Regions from separate parts of the Oceanobacter sp. 4_MG-2023 genome, predicted to be linked through region 1. Evidence: predicted binding sites of a transcription regulator. Region 1 holds the regulator's gene; each other region holds the start of a gene.

Region 1 (4,263 bases):
ATGATTGGCGATGGCATCAACGATGTCCCGGTACTGGCTGGGGCCGACATTGCCATTGCCGTCAGTGACGCCACGGACCTGGCCAAAACCAGCGCCGATGCCCTGGTCACCAGCGGCCGCCTGGACTGTGTATTACAGGCTCTGGACACCGCCAGCCGTACCCGCCAGGTGATCTACCAGAATATCGCTTGGGCGCTGCTGTATAATCTGCTGGCCTTGCCAGTGGCAGCGGCAGGTTATATTCCTCCCTGGGCCGCAGCCATTGGCATGTCATTCAGTTCGCTTTTGGTGGTCAGTAATGCGCTGCGACTATCCCGGACGACCAAACCGGATGTATCCGGTCACAATTAGCACACTCAGCCACAAGGCCAGATTATAATGGCTTCCACTCGCTTGGTTTGATGGACATAACATGGATATTATCTACATACTTGTTCCACTTTCGATCGTCCTGATCAGCATTGCCACGCTGATTTTTTTCTGGGCAGTGCGCAGCGGCCAGTTTGATGATATGGAATCTCCGGCTCACAGAATTCTCTTTGATGACGATGACGATCCCGCAAGCACCCAACCCGCAGCAACCGACACAACACCAGCACCCCATACCACGGCAACCGATAAAAACCCATTGTGATTGAACCACTCTCCCTGTTAACCGCCCTGTTGCTGGGCCTGTTTGGCTCCAGTCACTGCCTGGTAATGTGTGGCGGCATTGCCGCCGCCATTGGCACCCGCTCACAACAACAACCGCTACTGACAGCACTGGCTTTTAACAGCGGTCGTATCACCAGTTACGCCTTTGCCGGCCTGCTCGTCTCGCTGCTTGGCTTATGGCTACAACAACTGAATGATGTACTGATGCTGGCATTACGTACACTGGCCGCCATACTGCTGGTGCTGATGGGGCTCTACGTTGCCCGCTGGGCAAGCTGGCTCACCCGTATCGAACAAGTTGGCCAATATCTATGGCAAAGGCTGCAGCCTGCTACCCGCCCCTTGATGACACAATATTCGATCAGCAGTCGCTTTCGCCTTGGACTGCTATGGGGCTGGCTCCCTTGCGGACTGGTATACAGCACTTTGAGCTGGGTCGCCGCCAATGGTGATCCCCTCAAAGGGGCACTGACCATGTTCTGCTTTGGCCTTGGCACACTGCCTGCCCTGTTCGCCAGTGGCCTCGCCGCCACCAGCCTGAGCCGATTACTCAGTCACAGCCTTAGCCGTATCATTGCCGGACTGTTACTGATTGGTTACGGCGTTTGGACTGCAGCAGCCATCTGGTTATAGTAGCCAGGGTCGTTATTGATCAGCGACTGATCATCCGTTGACAATACCTTGACTCAATACCTTGACCAATGTCTTGACAGCCACTCGTCGAGCTAAGACCATACGAAAATTAATGGAACACGGTTCTTCCCTACATAACGGAAAACCCGACACGGTGAGCTCAATGAAAACAAACCAAGCTGCACAGCCTGCGCACCCTCCCTTGCGCGGTAATCAACCCCACTGCCAGACTTGCTCCCTGAACGCACTGTGTCTGCCACTCTCGCTCAGTGACACAGATATGGAGCGACTGGACGATATCATTCGCCGCGGCCGGCCCATTCAAAAAGGCCAGCTGTTATTCCAGCAAGGGGATGAATTCCAGTCCGTGTTTGCGGTACGTACCGGTGCCCTGAAAACCTACACCCTGGCCAGTAATGGCGAAGAACAGATCACTGGCTTTCATCTCGCCAGCGAACTGATTGGTCTGGCCGGTTACGATGCCGGTGATTACCCTCTCACCGCCAAAGCGCTGGAAACCACCACCGTCTGTGAAATTCCGGTTCATCAGCTGGAAAACCTGACTGACGAACTCCCCGACCTGCGCAAACAGCTGATGCGCACCATGGGCAACGAAATTCGTCACGACCAGAACATGATGTTGCTGTTGAGCAAAAAGAACGCCGAAGAACGTGTAGCCTCGTTTTTGCTGGATATCTCCAACCGTTACGCTCGACGCGGTTTCAGTGCCACCCACTTCCGCCTGCCCATGTCGCGGGTCGACATCAGCAACTACCTTGGCCTCGCGGTAGAAACCATCAGTCGGGTATTCACCCGTTTCCAGAAAAATGCCCTGATCGAAACCCAGAGCAAGGAAATCATCGTTCTGGACATGAACAGCCTGTATGAAATGGCCGGACTGAACCCACAAATTGAATGTGACGAGAAAACGCCAGCGGAATAATCCCGCACAGCGTGCCGTTACCCTTCTCAGCGGTAACGGCAAAAACCCCTTATATCCTTGTTTCTGTGCCCAGTTTCATCCCTGAACCCGCTAACCGGCCACCGCGTTGTTATTGGCTGGCAACAGTTACTGACGCCAGCCAATCTATTCGCTAGAATTCGCCGCCTGATTTTTAGCCAGTGTTCCGCCCCAGAATGCTCAGGAGTTTTCCAGCATGACCGCCGATGTCATTGATCGCAAAGCACGCACCGAATTCAACAAACTTCATAAACGTTTGCGCCGAAACGTTGGCAAGGCGATTGAAGACTATTGCATGATCGAAGAAGGTGACCGGATCATGGTATGCCTGTCGGGCGGCAAAGACTCCTACACCATGCTCGATATCCTGATCAGCCTGAAAAAAAGCGCCCCGGTCAACTTTGAGCTGATTGCCGTCAATATGGACCAGAAACAGCCCGGCTTCCCCGAACACGTGTTACCCGAGTATCTGGGCAAACTGGATATTCCCTACCATATTGTTGAAAAAGACACGTACAGCGTGGTCATGGATCTGGTGCCGGAAGGAAAAACCACCTGCGGCCTGTGCTCCCGCCTGCGTCGCGGCACCCTCTACGGCTTTGCTGAAAAAATTGGTGCCAATAAAATCGCCCTGGGCCATCATCGCGACGACATCATTGAAACCTTATTCCTGAACATGTTTTACGGCGGCAAACTCAAAGCCATGCCACCCAAGCTGCTCAGCGACGATAAAAAGCACGTTCTGATCCGTCCGCTGGCCTACTGCAAGGAAAAAGACATCCAGGCTTATTCGACCGCCATGGAGTTCCCAATCATCCCTTGTAACCTGTGCGGCTCCCAGGACAACATGCAGCGCCAGAACATCAAGAATATGCTGACCGAATGGGAAAGGGTACAACCAGGCCGCAGCGAGAATATCTTTGCTGCCATCTGCAATATCGCCCCCTCCCAGCTCGGCGATCTCAATCTGTTTGATTTTGTCAATTTGCAACAACAACAAGACCAGACGCACCTGGCCACCCGGCTCGATATCGTCACCATCGATTAAAGGCGCGTCCGGCCCCTGGGCAGCTCCTCACCAGACAGCGCACCCAACCTTCAAGGGAGAACCATGGATACCAATATCATCACCCCTGAGGGGTATGCAGAACTGGAGCAGGAGCTGGATTATCTCTGGCGAACTGAACGCCCGGAAGTCACCAAAAAAGTGACCTGGGCAGCGAGTCTGGGCGACCGTTCTGAAAATGCCGACTATCAGTACAACAAAAAACGGCTGCGAGAGATTGACCGCCGGGTGCGCTATCTTAGAAAACGGCTGGACGCTGTACGGGTCAGCGAATACCACCCCAGTCAGGAAGGCAAGGCCTATTTTGGTGCCTGGGTTACCCTGATGGACGAAGAGGATAACACCTTGCTTTTCCGTATCGTTGGCCCGGATGAAATCTACGGCAAAAAGCATTATGCCTCTGTTAATGCGCCGGTTGTCAGAGCGTGTCTGGGGAAGTCAGTCGGTGATGATGTGTTCATCAAAACAGAAGAAGCAACCCGGGAATGGGAAATCACCGCCATTCGTTACGATACCCCGTTATAACAAGAGACGAGGTTGGCCGCTGTTCTGATCCAGAAACCGGCTGGAAGCTGGAATCCGTGATTTACACCACAATGGCCTGATGAATCATATGATGGATCATGGCTTTGAGTTTCGCCGGGCGTACCGGCTTGTTCATCAAACGATAGCCCAGCTCCCGCACTTCCTGTTTCAGCACATTGGTGTAATTGGCCGTAATCATCAGCACCGGCGCATCCAGCCCCAGATCGGTACGCATCTGCCGAACCACATCCAGCCCGGTGACGCCATTGTCGAGATGATAATCGGCGAGAATCAAATCAATACCGGCATCCAGCTCTGGTTGTTGCACCAACAGTTCTTCGTAGCTACGCGCGGTGATCACCTCAAAACCCCAGCCACTGAGCAACACCGCCATGGCCTGACAGATCGATGCTTCATTATCAAT
Region 2 (4,263 bases), on a different contig from region 1:
ACGGTTGATAAATTCTGGCCGGAAGTGATTACCCACAATCTCCATAACAGCATCACGCATGTTTTCATACGGCTGATCGGCAAACAGGTTCTGGATCACATCAGAGCCCAGATTCGAGGTCATCACCAGCACAGTGTTCTTGAAGTTCACCCGACGACCATGACCATCGGTCAATTGGCCATCATCCAGCACCTGCAGCAGGATGTTAAACACATCCGGATGGGCTTTCTCGACCTCATCCAGCAAGATCACGGAATAAGGCTTGCGTCGTACCGCTTCGGTCAGGTGACCACCTTCTTCGTAACCCACATAACCTGGAGGCGCACCGATCAAACGGGACACCGAGTGTTTCTCCATATATTCCGACATATCAATCCGTACCATGGCGTCCTTGCTGTCAAACAGGAAGTTGGCCAACGCCTTGCACAGCTCGGTTTTACCCACCCCGGTCGGGCCAAGGAACAGGAAAGAACCATGAGGTCGATTCGGGTCCGACAACCCGGCGCGGGAACGTCGTACCGCGTTGGCCACGGCCTTGATGGCCTGATCCTGTCCCACCACGGACTCATGTAATACATCTTCCATACGCAGCAGTTTTTCCCGTTCACCTTCCAGCATCCGGCTCACCGGAACGCCGGTCCAGCGAGAAACCACTTCAGCGATTTCATCTTCCGTCACCTTGTTACGTAACAGGGTAAATTCCTGCGAGCCATTGGACTCGGCTTCATTGGCACTGGCCAGTTGTTTTTCCAGCTCAGGAATACGGCCATATTGCAGTTCCGACATTCGTTGCAAATCACCACTGCGACGAGCAGCGTCCATTTCGATTCGGGCCTGCTCCAGCAACTCCTTCGATTTGGAAGCACCTTCCAGCAGGGCTTTTTCCTGCTTCCAGACATCTTCCAGCTCGACATAAGCACCGCTGGCTTTATTGATGTCGTCGTTCAGATCACTCAGACGTTTTTTCGCTGCTTCGTCTTTTTCTTTTTTCAGCGCTTCACGCTCAATTTTCAGCTGAATCAGGCGGCGTTCCAGCTTGTCCATTTCCTGTGGCTTGGAATCGATTTCCATACGAATCACCGAAGCGGCTTCATCAATCAGGTCGATTGCTTTATCTGGCAACTGGCGATCAGCGATATAGCGCGTGGACAGTTTTGCCGCCGCAATAATGGCGCTGTCGGTAATCTGTACGCCGTGGTGAACCTCGTAACGCTCTTTCAGACCACGCAAAATGGCGATCGTATCTTCGACCGATGGCTCATCCACCATGATTTTCTGGAAACGACGCTCCAGCGCTGCGTCTTTCTCGATAAATTCCCGGTATTCGTCCAGGGTGGTAGCCCCCACACAGTGCAACTCGCCACGCGCCAATGCCGGTTTCAGCATATTGCCCGCATCCATCGAGCCTTCGCCCTTACCCGCCCCTACCATGGTGTGCAGCTCATCAATAAAGAGCACGATGCGGCCTTCTTCTTTAGCGACGTCTTTTAATACGGCTTTCAGTCGTTCTTCAAACTCACCCCGATATTTGGCACCGGCCACCAGCGAGCCCATATCCAGCGACAGAATACGTTTGTCCTTGAGGGTATCCGGCACTTCACCATTGACGATACGCTGGGCCAGACCTTCTACGACTGCGGTTTTACCCACCCCGGGAGCACCAATCAGAACCGGGTTGTTTTTGGTTCGGCGTTGCAGTACCTGAATCGTGCGGCGGATTTCATCATCTCGACCAATCACTGGATCCAGCTTGCCCGCTTCGGCCCGTTCGGTCAGGTCGATACAGTATTTTTCCAGCCCCTGGCGGCTGTCTTCCGCATTGGCATCGCTCACAGTTTCACCACCACGCATATCCTCTATCGCCTGTTTCACTTTGGTGGCATCAAGACCGGCCGCTTTTAGCGCCTGGCCTGCAGCCCCTTTGTCTTCCAGTGCCACCAGTAGAAAAATCTCGCTGGAAACGTATTGATCGCCCTGCTGTTTGGCCGCTTTTTCGGTGAGGTTCAATAACCGTCCCAGCTCCGCCGACACCTGGATTTGCCCATCAGGGTTACTGACCCGAGGTTGATCTTGCAGTACCTTCTGCAGGGCTTGCTCCAGCTGCGGCACATTGCTGCCAATACGACGAATTACGTCTTTGACCGAACTATTGGCCTGCTGTAACAACGCCAATAACAAATGGACGGTATCAATCTGATTGTGATCCTGGCTCAAGGCCAGGCTTTGGCTTTCGGCCAGGGCGTTTTGCAAACTGGTGGTTAAACGATCCATACGCATACAGAGCTTCTCCTCTGGTAATACCGGCAAACACCAGCCAAGGAAGGCCGGTACTCGCAGCGTTGTACAAAGTAAAGTCGGGCAAACTGAAGTTGTGCTAAACAGTGACTGCCTTAATGGTAAATGGAGACTTGATGAATAATTTTCAAGTAAAAAACATCAAAAACAAGAAAATCTAATAGTTGTTTATTGATCCTGAGCAATATTCATCATCCATCCGTATACTGATGCCCAAACCAGCAAATCAGCCGACACCGTCAATACTACGCCGACACAACACTGCTGATATTGAGTCATTTCAATGAATTTAAAGACCAGAGGAATTACACCACTGTGAGTCGCGAACTGCGTATCGGGGCGTTATACCTGATGTTGGGAGAAGCGCTATTAGCCATCATGGGCGCCCTGATCAAACATTTGTCAGACGATCTGTCGACAGAGCAAGTGGTGTTTTTCCGCAATATCCTTGGGCTGATCGTACTGGCCCCCCTGATCATGAACAGTGGCATTGGCAGCCTCAAAACCAGCGTCTGGCATTGGCACCTCATGCGTGGACTGGTAGGGGTTGCAGCGATGTACTGTTATTTCTGGGCGCTTGGCAATATGCCACTGACCGAAGCCTTTCTGGTCAAGCTGTCGAGTCCTTTCTTTATGCCTTTACTGGCCTGGTGGTGGCTAAAAGAACCCACGGGCAAGTTCAGTGGCCTGGCCCTGCTAATCGGATTTTCAGGTGTCGCGATTATCCTGCGCCCCGGAGCCGATAGCACCTTTACCCTCGCGGCCTTGATCGGTTTGCTCGGGGCTGCCCTGGCAGCTCTGGCCAAGGTCACCATCCGGCGCATGTCGGTGACGGAATCCAGCCAGTGTATTGTGTTTTACTTTGGCCTGATTGCCAGCCTGGTCTCTTTTCCCGCTGCCCTGATGAACTGGCGACCGGTTCCCGATGATGCCTGGTGGTGGCTCGCGGCGATGGGCCTGGTGGCAACAGTCGGCCAGCTGGCATTAACCAAAGCGTATCGCACCGCACCGACCGGCAAGGTCGGCGTCTACGTTTACAGCGCGGTTATTTATGGCGCCTTGATGGGTTGGTGGTTCTGGGATGAAATTCCGGGCTGGACCACCATTGCCGGAGCAGTGCTGATTATTCTCGCCGGTATCGTTAATCTGTGGCAGCCTCGTAGCCGTGGCACTCCAGACGCCACGACTGCCACGGCCACCAGCGCGACGACGGCGACAGACAACAGCCGATGACCTGACCATGCGCCAACGGATATCACGACTTTACTGACAATTAGCCCAATACGAGCCAAAGGGCATTGAATCCACGCCATTTCGGCGTAAAAGGCATCGAATGTAAGCTGATTATTTCCTCAGGATTAATTATACTCCGGCACTAACCTGTTTTCGGCAAGAATCGTACCCATGTCCCGCATAGACACCCTGCAAACATTTGTTTCTGTTGTACGCGCACGCAACTTCACTTCTGCTGCTGATTCGCTAGGCGTTACGCCATCCGCGGTCAGCAAACAAATCAGTGGGCTGGAAGAGCGTCTGGGAGTGAGATTGTTGAACCGCACGACCCGCTCGGTCAGTCCGACGGAAGCGGGGCAGATGTTTTACCAGCACTGTGAAAACATCCTCGAGTCCATTTCCGAAGCCGAAAAACTGGTCACCGATTTTGATGTGACGCCGCGCGGACGTTTGCGCATCACTGCCATGTCCAATTTTGGCCGCCGCGAACTTGCGCGGATGTTTAATGATTTTTCCGAGAAGTACCCGGATATCAGCTTCGACCTGCATATTTCGGATCGGCCTCTGGACATCGTCAAGGAAGGCTACGATTTTGCGCTCCGCATTGGCACTCTGGAAGATTCCCGACTGATTGCCAAACCGGTAGCGCGCCAGAATATTGTGATTTGTGCCTCGCCTCAGTACCTCAAGACCTGGGGCACCCCAACATCACTGGAAGACCTCGACAAGCACCGT
Region 3 (4,263 bases), on a different contig from region 1:
CGGCGCATCAGCCAGCCTCCGTCAACAATTGATCAGCCATTGAGATTAGCACTCAGTGGTTGGATCAGTGGTATCACACTCGGAAGCATCAACATCGACAACCACATCGCCGTCGATCTCAAGCGCTTCAGCAACATCGGCAATCACGGTTGATTGAGCGTTCAGCGCCTTGATTGTATCGTAGGCTGGCTCATCGGTGGTAGCGTCCATGATCTGTACGTCGAAGGGGGTACCTTCACGGGCCAGGCTATCAATGCTTTCGTAAGCGGTGCTGGTGGTGCTCAACGCCGTTACCATGGAAGCCGCTACCTCTGTCAGACCGGCATCAGCCAGGTAATCATCAAGACCATAACCACTTACCGCATTGGTCGTCACATCGTCAGTGCCGTCCAATGTGCTGTCGTAACCGGCGTATTCACCGTAATAGCTGTTGGAGACGCCTTCGGCATTCAGCCAGATATCGCGGTGCGTGTTATCCGAGAAGCAAGAATGCTCGTCTTCCTGGGAGTTGGAAGAAAACGCAATCTGCATCCGCTCACCCGCCAGCTCGCCTTCAGACAATGTACCCATACCGGTGAGGATTTCGGCCAGCTTCTGTTTGGCGTCATCTTCGCTGCTGATGGTGGTGAACTCAGTGCGGTATGAAGCGCCGTCAGCCCAGCTATCACGAACGGTTTCCAAATCGTCGATCAGCTTCTCAACCGCCACTTCCATAAATTTGTGACGACGCTCAGACAAGTTGCTGCTGTCGTAAGTGTCGGTCTCAGAATAGCCTTCAGCCAGGTCACTCAGAGGACGGTCACCGCCTTCAGCGTAGTTATACGCTTCGTTGGTTTTAACCGCCTCTTCACGGTCAGTCCCATCCGTGGTTTCACCATCATTGTTCAGGTCCTGTCCCCACAGCAGGAATTCAATTGCGTGGTATCCGGCAATCACATCATGCTCGTCATCGGCGGTGGCAGTATTGGCCAACAGGTCGGCAGTGATATCAATCGTTACATCACCAATGATGTTATTCGACTGATCTTCCGCATCGGCTGCCGTCAAGGCACCACCACCATTAATGCCAGCCGAGTTGGCGGTTACGCCCACCTGATCGGTACCAAAGTCAGTATCGTTGGTCTGCACATAGTCGATCAGGGCTTCACCTAATGGCCAGGCATTGATATCACCTTCCGGGCCGTCTTCCGAGCTGTAGTCGGTAGAGTCAATCGGGCTCAGGCGGAAGCGATAAACTTCAGTCTGGCCATAAGGTTCACGCGCAACCAGCCAGGCGGTTTTAGCGGCAACAAAGTTCTCTTCGGTCGGATCTTCGCGGAAGGTTTGCAAGGCGGTTTGTAATGCTTTGGCCGTGGTCACGGCATCTGAATAAGCGGCGTAGGCAATATCAGCGTTGGTTTCCAACACCTTGCTGACGTTATCAACATTGATAACGGAATCAGACGAAGAGCTGTCTGAGCTACTGCCACAAGCAGTTAACAGGGAAGTTACGGCGATAGCCGCAGCAAGCGAGGTCAGTTTCATCATTTAACACTCCGATCTGGCAATAAAGGAATTTGGCGGACTATTTGTCTTTCGGATAACATCTCATTTACATTAAAACGAAATAGTTCCGATTCGATTTGATTGAGATCATATTACTAATGCAAATGATTTACAAATAGACTTGGGATTGCATTATCGTTAGCAGGATTATTGACGCATGCTAAACTGGCCACCTTGGTAGCAGCCTTCCTGATCACCACAACAAGCTGGGGATCACAACAGACAAGAGCAACCAGCCACCATGCGATTTATCAGCCATTACCCCAAGGGAATGGGCAATACCGGAGTCACCGTGAAAAAGTATTCAATTTTATTGTTGGCGCTGCTACTGAGCAGTTGTGGCAGTTCGTCTGATTCGTCAAGCCTTGCCTTCGAAAGCAAGGCAGCCCTCGGCGAAAGCCTGTTCAACGATACCAATCTCTCATTCAACCGCACCCAGTCCTGTGCCAGCTGTCACGATGCCGACAAGGCCTTTACCGACAGCCGCGAAGATGACAACGGGCTGACTGCTGCCGTATCACTTGGTGATGACGATGTATCCCTGGGAGATCGTAATGCACCAACGGTGCTGTACGCCTCACTGTCACCGGAGTTTCAGGAAGGTACGCGCAGTCGCTTCAACAGCAGCCAGTCCGATTACAGTGGCTGGCTGGGCGGCCAGTTTCATGATGGCCGCTCTTCCACCCTTGCCGATCAGGCCGGTGGCCCGCCATTAAACCCGATTGAAATGGGCATGGCAGATCGCGCCAGCGTAGTCGAACGCCTGTTAGAAGATGAAGATTATATTGCAGCCTTCGAATCCTTGTATGGTACCGATGTGTTTGACGATACCGATACCGCTTACGAAGCCATGACCGACGCCATTGCCACCTTTGAGGCAACGGATGTTTTTGCCCCCTTCGATTCCAAATACGATCGTTCACAACTGAGTTCAAATGATGAGGACTACTACGATTACGGCGTATTATCCAAAGTCGCCTCGGGCAAGGTGCTGTTTTTCTCCCAGCAATTCACCAACTGCGCCACGTGTCACCAACTCAAGTCCCAGGGCTACAGCGGCGAGACCTTTACCGGCTATGAGTACCACAATATTGGTGTCCCGGTGAATACCGCAGTACGGCTGGCCAATGGCTCGGACGATGACTTTATTGATACCGGTTTGCAATTAAACAACAGCGCCGTCACCGCCGATACCGAAGCCGGTAAATTCAAGGTACCAACGCTGCGTAACGTCGCCATCACTGCACCTTATATGCATAACGGCGTGTTTAATGAGTTGGCCACGGTCGTCAAGTTTTACGATCACTGGCTCACGGGCAGCCGCTACACAATCAACCCTGAAACCGGTGTGGAATGGGCGGAGCCGGAAATCAGCGAGACCATCAGCCTGACCGAACTGCAGGATGGCAGCCTGTTCGATGACGATGACGTCGAAGCACTGGTCTGTTTTATGATGACGCTCACCGATGCCCGCTATGAAAGCCTGATTTCTGATGCCGAGTGGGAAAACTGTGAAACGGAATAATATTCTCTGGAGCCTGACATTATGGTGTCTGGCCAGCATGGCCAGCGCCGACAACTACCTCAGTCAGGAAGCGTTCCTGTCACAGGCGTTTGGCGAGCAGCCAGCAGCGGCCAAAACCCTGTGGCTCAAACCGGAACATAAAGAAGCCGCCACCGCCTTGCTCGGCCATTCTTACGTTGGTTTGCGGGTACGATACTGGCAAGCCGACACCACCAGCGCCTGGATTCTGCAAGAGATTGGCAAAGAGAAGCCAATCACCATCGGCGTGGTGATTACCGATAACCAGATACAATCGGTTGCGGTACTGGCGTTTCTCGAATCCCGTGGCTGGGAAGTACGATACCCGTTTTTTACTGACCAGTTTACCGGGGCGAGGCTGGACAAGTCCCGACAACTCAGCCAGCATATCGACGGCATTACCGGTGCAACCTTGTCGGTGCGGGCCGTAACCAATGTCGCCCGTCTGGCACTGTATCTTGCAGAGCAAACCGGGGTCAGCCACAATCAGGCCGCCACCCAACCCTGACTCCTGATACAGGCTCTGTTTTGAAACTTGTTCCTTTTCTGATTCATTGGCATCGCCGCGGCGGCCTGATCATCCTGCCGGTTCTATTGATGCTGGCCATTACCGGCATCCTGATCAATCACAGCCAGTCACTGGGATGGGCCAAAACACCGGTCTATTCCTCCTGGATCGCCTGGCTGTATGGCATTCAGGACACCACTGTCGAGCAAGGGTTTGCCGCTGGGGATCACTGGGTCAGTCAGGTTGGCGACACCCTGTATCTGGATCACGATGCCATCGGCCATTGCGATCAGCCCTTGTTGGGTGCCTTGCGTTGGCAAGAAACCATTGCCCTGCTGTGTAATAACCGCATTGCCCTGTATTTGCCTGATGGCCAACTGGTTGAAGAACTGGGCAGTCTGCCACTGCAAGCCAGCACACTGGGCATGCTGCCGGATCAAGATGCCCTGCTGCTGTCCAGCCCACCCTATTATCTCGATAACAACAGCTGGAGCTGGCAACCACTACCGCCCGAATCCGTCCCGACAGCGGACTCGCCTTGGGCCACTCTCACTCCCTTGCCTGCTGAACTGGTCGAGTCTCTGAACAGGGACAAGCCCTTGCCGGGGATTTCCCGCGAACGTTTGCTGCTGGATTTACACAGCGGCCGTCTGTTTGGCGAGGTGGG

Evidence for each region. The regulator FNR, encoded in region 1, switches genes on or off when oxygen is low (the NO sensors DNR and NnrR bind a similar motif). The targets are predictions, from matches to a motif close to TTGATNTANATCAA.
Region 2: clpB (ATP-dependent chaperone ClpB) is a predicted target of FNR. The motif match lies at 2,467-2,480, and genes of this name have one in related genera.
Region 3: Q8W24_RS15700 (cytochrome-c peroxidase) is a predicted target of FNR. The motif match lies at 1,623-1,636, and genes of this name have one in related genera.

The regions. Positions count from the first base shown of each region.
Region 1 covers NZ_JAUYVV010000005.1:59,430-63,692, forward strand. Annotated here, with positions in the region: gene Q8W24_RS05585 (heavy metal translocating P-type ATPase) at 1-351, shown strand, start outside; gene ccoS (cbb3-type cytochrome oxidase assembly protein CcoS) at 413-634, shown strand; gene Q8W24_RS05595 (sulfite exporter TauE/SafE family protein) at 631-1,287, shown strand; gene fnr (fumarate/nitrate reduction transcriptional regulator Fnr) at 1,451-2,230, shown strand; gene ttcA (tRNA 2-thiocytidine(32) synthetase TtcA) at 2,445-3,296, shown strand; gene greB (transcription elongation factor GreB) at 3,360-3,839, shown strand; gene Q8W24_RS05615 (NahK/ErcS family hybrid sensor histidine kinase/response regulator) at 3,901-4,263, opposite strand, start outside.
Region 2 covers NZ_JAUYVV010000001.1:121,146-125,408, forward strand. Annotated here, with positions in the region: gene clpB (ATP-dependent chaperone ClpB) at 1-2,277, opposite strand, end outside; gene Q8W24_RS00575 (DMT family transporter) at 2,611-3,528, shown strand; gene Q8W24_RS00580 (LysR family transcriptional regulator) at 3,700-4,263, shown strand, end outside.
Region 3 covers NZ_JAUYVV010000031.1:18,618-22,880, forward strand. Annotated here, with positions in the region: gene Q8W24_RS15690 (di-heme oxidoredictase family protein) at 1-8, opposite strand, end outside; gene Q8W24_RS15695 (imelysin family protein) at 46-1,527, opposite strand; gene Q8W24_RS15700 (cytochrome-c peroxidase) at 1,838-3,070, shown strand; gene Q8W24_RS15705 (FMN-binding protein) at 3,057-3,596, shown strand; gene Q8W24_RS15710 (PepSY-associated TM helix domain-containing protein) at 3,617-4,263, shown strand, end outside.